Linked DNA regions of Fodinibius salicampi. The protein of the gene in region 2 binds, or shares a complex with, the protein of the main gene of each other region. Links are inferred from orthologs where the notes say so. Each region holds a gene or a part of one and is shown on either strand. Other genes may lie near its edges. The genes, in order: pnp and pfkA.

What was found.
Region 1: pfkA (region 2) and pnp share a complex: the UniProt entries of both Bacillus subtilis proteins name them as parts of the possible RNA degradosome complex. The link is inferred for Fodinibius salicampi from one-to-one orthologs.

What each region holds. Positions count from the first base shown.
Region 1 is NZ_BAABRS010000001.1:1,256,839-1,260,153, forward strand. What follows is about bases 259-3,240. They hold pnp (polyribonucleotide nucleotidyltransferase), read right to left. Parts: upstream 2,816-3,240; coding sequence 701-2,815; downstream 259-700. Other genes in these bases: ABEB05_RS05140 (M16 family metallopeptidase), read right to left, coding at 259-596; rpsO (30S ribosomal protein S15), read right to left, coding at 2,985-3,240. Outside these bases: more of ABEB05_RS05140, read right to left, coding at 1-258; more of rpsO, read right to left, coding at 3,241-3,254. UniProt on the Bacillus subtilis protein: Involved in mRNA degradation. Catalyzes the phosphorolysis of single-stranded polyribonucleotides processively in the 3'- to 5'-direction. Necessary for competence development in Bacillus subtilis.
Region 2 is NZ_BAABRS010000001.1:920,186-923,481, reverse strand. The notes cover bases 161-3,123. They hold pfkA (6-phosphofructokinase), read left to right. Parts: upstream 161-1,125; coding sequence 1,126-2,121; downstream 2,122-3,123. Other genes in these bases: ABEB05_RS03790 (glycoside hydrolase family 13 protein), read left to right, coding at 2,292-3,123; ABEB05_RS03800 (LacI family DNA-binding transcriptional regulator), read left to right, coding at 161-1,086. Outside these bases: more of ABEB05_RS03800, read left to right, coding at 88-160; more of ABEB05_RS03790, read left to right, coding at 3,124-3,296. UniProt on the Bacillus subtilis protein: Catalyzes the phosphorylation of D-fructose 6-phosphate to fructose 1,6-bisphosphate by ATP, the first committing step of glycolysis.

The DNA.
Region 1 (3,315 bases), 340 kb from region 2 along the record:
GCAACTGCCACCAGTAGATTCAAAGGCTGATAACGCCCTTCCATGTACTCATAAAGATTATCTCTGCTGAAGGAAGAAACGGTTTCTTCATATCCCAAAGTTGGTCGTCCCAATGGATGTCCTTCAAATATCTTGGCACCAAACTTCTCAAACAGATAGTCATTGGGACTATCACGGTACATCTTCATTTCCTCTATAACCACTTTCTTTTCCTTCTGGATTTCTTCTTCGGGAAAAGAGGGATGCAATACCATATCTGACAGCACATCCAGCGCTTTATCAAGCTGAGTATTAAGGCAGCGCGAATAGTAGCATGTATATTCTGATGACGTAAAAGCGTTTAAATAGCCCCCTACTGATTCCATACTCATTGCTATGTCATAGGAAGAGCGCGTTTCTGTACCTTTAAACAGCATATGTTCCAGAAAATGAGTAACTCCAGACAAATTCTGACTTTCATTTCTGCTTCCGGTCTTCGCCCAAATACCAACAGAGACACTTTTTACGCTGGGTACACGCTCCGTAACAATCTTCAGACCATTATCGAGTATGGTCTTCTTTACCGAATTCAGTTGTTCCTGCTTTTCGTTATCCATAGTAACATTCTTTTCTTTTGCTCTTGACATGATAAAGAAAGCGCCACCCCGAAAAACGAGATGGCGCTTTATCATTTTTTAATGCACTGCCCTAATTGAGACTGTCAATTTTCATCTTCGGGGAGCAATGCTTTGCGGGAGAGACGAAGCTTTCCGCCATGCTCTACTTTCAGGAGCTTAACATCAATTTCGTCTCCAACTGAAAGCACATCACTTACATTTTTCACATGACTGTGATTGATCTCAGAAACGTGCAGCAATCCATCTTTGCCCGGTACAATCTCTACAAAAGCACCATAATCTTTAATGGCTTTTACCGTTCCGTGATAGGTTGCACCTTCTTCCAGATGCCCGACAATACCTTCAATACGCTTCTTAGCTTCTTCAGCTTTTGAGAGCGCATCGGCGGTAATAGTAATTTTACCTACCTCCCGCTCTTCATCTTCTTCTACCCAAATTTCGGTATCCGTTTCTTTCTGAAGGGTTTGAATCACTTTTCCGCCCGGTCCAATAACCGATCCGATTTCATCAGCATCAATTTCCATATTGATAAACTGCGGAGCAAATTCAGAAATCTGCTCACGAGGCTCGGATATGGTTTCAGCCATCTTATCGAGAATATGCAGGCGGCCTTTGCGCGCTTGTTCAAGAGCTTCTTCCAGCTTCTCGTATGAAATTCCACTTACCTTCATATCCATCTGGCAAGCGGTAATTCCATCACGGCTTCCGGCCGTCTTAAAGTCCATATCTCCCATAAAGTCTTCTTCTCCACGAATGTCGGAGAGTACAACAGACTCATTCTCACCGACAATCATTCCCATCGCAATTCCTGCCACGGGTTTTTTAAGAGGAACTCCGGCATCCATAAGCGCCATTGATCCCCCACAGACCGAAGCCATCGAAGACGACCCATTAGATTCTGTAATATCGGAGATAACCCGGATTACATATCCGAACTCATCAAATGATGGCATTAACTTGCTGATAGAACGTTCGGCAAGGTGGCCGTGCCCAATCTCACGTCGGCCGGGGCCGCGCATAAATCCAGCTTCTCCAACGCTGTAATTTGGGAAATTATAGTGCAAAAAGAACTTCTTATCTTTTTCTTGTAATAGGGTATCAATTGACTGAGCGTCTTTCTGTGTTCCCAGTGTTACAGAAACCAATGACTGGGTTTCGCCGCGAGTGAAAATAGCAGAACCATGTGTGCGTGCCAGATAATCAACTTGCGTCCAGATATCCCGGATATCCTCAGGAGAACGTCCGTCAATACGACGTTTCTCCTCCAGTATCATAGCCCGAAGCTGGTTCTTCTCTATCGTGCTAAGAATGTCTTTAATATCATCTTTGGCATCCTCATATTCTTCTTGCCCTGTTAGCTCTTCAACGACCGACTCTTTTAGCCCATCCAGCTTTTCGCTGTATGCTTCTTTTCCGAGACCAATATGAACGATTTCTCTTACTTTCTCTTGAGCAAGTTCCTTCACTTTGGTTTCGAGATCTTCGTCAACAGGCTCCGGCTCAAATTCCCGCTTGGGCTTACCAAACTCTTCGCGCAGCTCTTCCTGAAAAGCACAGAGCTTTTTGATCGCTTCATGGCCAACTTTAATAGCCTCAAGCATTTCCTCTTCGGAAACTTCATCCATTTCACCTTCCATCATGGAAACACTCTCTGCAGTTCCACCAATAATCATATCGATGTCACTGCCTTCCATCTCACTGATGGTAGGATTTACAACAAAATCTCCTTCAATACGTCCTACCCGAACCTCTGCAATAGGTCCCGCAAATGGGACATCGGAAATATGCAGCGCAGCGGATGCACCTACAGCGCCCAGCACATCGCCGTCATGTTCACCGTCGGATGAAAGCACTGAACAGATAATTTGGGTTTCATGGGTGTATCCATCCGGGAATAAAGGGCGAAGGCATCGGTCAATCAGCCGGCTGGACAAAATTTCTTTATCATTCGGGCGGCCTTCTCGCTTTATAAATCCACCAGGAAACTTACCGCCCGCAGAAAAGCTCTCGCGGAGGTCAACAGTCATAGGGAAAAATGGCTTATCGGAAGCTTCCTTGGAGCTTACCGCCGTACAGAGTACCATCGTATCTCCCATGCGAACAACAACGGCTCCATCAGCCTGCTTTGCAATACGACCGGTTTCAATGGATAAGCTTTTACCCGGCGCAAATTCAATACTTCTAAAGTCTTCTTTCATGGTCTATTTTCTCTTCAATTCAAATTTTACGTCAATGTATGCGCGAACGATAATCAAATCACCAGGCAAGTATAAGATGAGACGGGCTGCCTTGATTCCAGATCGCACGAAAAGTGTAGCTAAGCAATCATTAAAAAAGGCACGTTCTTAAAACGTGCCTTCTCATGCATTACTTACGAATTCCTAATTCGCTAATAAGCTCACGATATTTCTCAATATCATTCTTCTTCAGGTAGTTTAATAATTTCCTTCGTTTACCTACCATTTTTAATAACCCTCTCCTCGAGGCATGATCCTGCTTGTGATCTTTCAAATGCTCCGTTAAATCATTAATCCGCTCAGTTAAAATAGCGATTTGAGCTTCTGTGGATCCCGTATTCTCTTTGGATCCGCCAAATTTTTCAACAATTTCTTCTTTGCGTTCTTTTGTTATCGACATGTGATAATTAAATTCTGAATTTTCTTTTCTGCAACTACGTAGTTTTAATCTTATTAGCCGT
Region 2 (3,296 bases):
CGGGTCGTTGTTAAGCATTAAAATCTATTGACAAGTGTAAGCGCTTTCAGTATTATTCCGCATATTTGAAATTAAGCGGCTTAAAATTTGTCACATACCATATACGACATAGCCCGGCAGGCAGGGGTTAGTATAGCAACGGTATCCCGCGTATTTAATAAAAGTACCAAAGTGTCTCCTAAAACGAGAGATAAGGTCCTTCAAATTGCCGATCAGGTTGGATATCATCCCCAAGGATTTGCACAGGGATTGGCCGCACGGCAAAAGAAAGTGATAATGGCGGTAGTGCCATTACTTTCAAATTATTTCTTCCTGCAGGTATTAAGTGGAATTCAGGATGCTATTTCAGAAACGGATTTCGAACTCCATATCTATAATGTGAAACCCAAGGAAGAGCGTATAGGACAGCTGAAAAGGCTGTTGGGACGTAAGTGGGCGGACGGTTACCTGTTTGTGTCCACTCATCTCTCAAATGAAGAGTGGGAAGAAATTCACAGATTAGGTCAGCATATGGTATTAATTGATGACGCCTATTCGGCCTCTAATTATTTTCAGATTGATAATAAACAGGGAGCCTGCAAGGCTACAGAATTTTTTTTAGAGAAAGGACTGCGCCGACTGGCCTTGATTACTGCGGAAAAAAACTCGATTCCGGCAGCTAAACGCCAGGAAGGCTTTTTGGAAACACTGAATGGTTATGGAGTAGATACAGATAGCGTGCCTATCGTTACTGGAAATACTACCTATCGCGATGGGTTTAATGAAAGTAACGGCTATGAGGCTATGAATAAGCTATTAGCACTGGATCCGTTTCCGGAGGCTGTTGTTTGTGCTTCGGATATACAGGCTATTGGTGCGCTATCAGCAATGAAGGAGCAGGATGTGGAAATTCCTATTATTGGCTACGACGATATTCAGCTTTCACGATATATTGGACTTTCAACAATGCGTCAACCCATGTCTAAGATGGGATATGAAGGCACAAAGGTATTATTTCATCATATTGATGATGAAAAAGCAGATTTGGTGCAGGAGGCGTATATACCTGAACTCATACACCGATCAACGACAGAAAATATACAGTAAGAACTTATAATCGATAATAACAGAATACATTAATATTATATGTCTACCCAGCAAGATCAGATAAAGCGTATTGGAGTATTAACTTCCGGGGGCGATGCTCCGGGTATGAATGCCGCAATCAGAGCTGTTGTACGCTCCTGTGTTTATTATGGTATTGAGCCTTTTGGTATTTACCGGGGATATGAAGGACTCATTGAAAACGATGTTGAACAGATGAATGCAGGGTCGGTAAAGCATATCATCCACCAGGGCGGTACGATTCTTAAGTCGGCCCGAAGTCCCCAATTCAAAACGAAGGAAGGAATGGCACAGGCCTGGGAAAATATTCAGGAACACGAGCTGGATGCCTTAGTAGTAATCGGCGGAGATGGTACCTTTAAGGGGGCCATGGAGTTCGGCAATAAGTACGATTTCCCCATTGTTGGTATTCCGGGCACCATCGATAACGATATTTACGGAACGGATTTTGCCATCGGATTTGATACGGCCCTCAACACGGTGGTCGAAGCCGTGGATAAAATTCGGGATACCGCGACTTCCCATAACCGTCTCTTTTTTATTGAGGTAATGGGTCGTGATGCTGGTTTTATAGCCATGTATTCAGGGATTGGAGGAGGTGCAGAAGAGGTGTTGATACCCGAAAAAGACCGGGGTATCGAGCAGCTTTTTGAATCACTGGAACGCACTTCGAAGCGTAATAAAAGTTCCCGATTGGTTATTGTTGCTGAGGGTGATAAAAATGGCAGCGTATACGATCTGGAGGAACAGGTTAAGGAACAGTTTGGCGACCGTTATGAGACCAAGGTAACCATCTTGGGACATGTGCAACGTGGTGGACGTCCCAGCTGCGGCGACCGGGTTCTTGCCAGTCGTCTGGGGGTATTGTCGGTAGAAGCCTTGCGTGATGGTAAACGAGATATTATGGTTGGGATTCGTAATCGGAAAGTGGAATATACAGAATTGGATCATGCAACCAAGCGCAACCCCAAAATGGATAAAGAACTGGTACGAGTAGCTGATATAATTTCTATTTGATATAATCCTTTTAACTTATTGGTATATAGATGAATAGCATATTTTTTCGAAAAAAATGCCGGTTAACATATCTAAGAATATTTTCTGGTTATAATATAATAATACAGATGTCCAATTGGGGCAGCACAAAATAATCAGCATGATAATTTATAGATGAAAATTAGAATTGCATGACAAAAGTAGATACAGATAATACTGAAGATATTACATCCGATAAAAATGATGTTTACCATGCACCCGAATGGACCAAGCATGTGATTTGGTACCAGATTTTTCCCGAACGTTTTCGTAACGGAGACCCTGACAATGATCCGCATAGGGAGTATGTTTATGGACCCGAGGGATGGTCTGTTACTTCATGGACAGCTGACTGGTATGCCCAAACAGACTGGGAGAAATCACTGGGAGACAAGTTTACCGACAGCATCTATCATCGCCGCTATGGAGGTGACCTGCAGGGAATTATTGATAAATTGGATTATTTACAGTCATTAGGAATAGGAGGGATTTACTTAAATCCTATTTTTGATGCCGTTTCCCTCCATAAATATGATACCAGTTACTATCATCATGTGGACCGTTTCTTTGGTCCCGACCCGAAGGGGGATGAGGAAATTATGGAGCAGGAAAATCCCATGGATCCTTCTACCTGGCAGTGGACTTCCGCAGACCGGCTTTTTCTAAAGCTTATCGAAGAAGTGCATAACCGTGGTATGTATATCATTATTGATGGAGTCTTTAATCATACCGGTACGGAATTTTGGGCTTTTCGCGATCTGGTTAAACACCAGGAACAATCTCCTTTTAAAGATTGGTACGAAGTTAAGTCCTTTAGAGATGAAGACTCTAACATCCCATTTGATTATGACGGATGGTGGGGGCATTGGTCACTTCCGGAGTTTAAGGAGAAGGATGGAACGCTAATCAAGCCGGTTAGGGAGCACATATATGCAATTACACGGCGGTGGATGGATCCCGACGGGGATGGCGATCCGTCGGACGGCATTGATGGATGGCGGCTGGATGTGCCCGAAGAGATAGGCAAGGATTTTTGGCGGGAATGGAACGCCTTGGTTCGAGACATAAATCCGGAGGCCTATACCGTAGGAGAAATCTGGACCACAAAATCAAAAGAATGGGTGAGTGAGGATCTGTTTACGGCCGCAATGAATTAT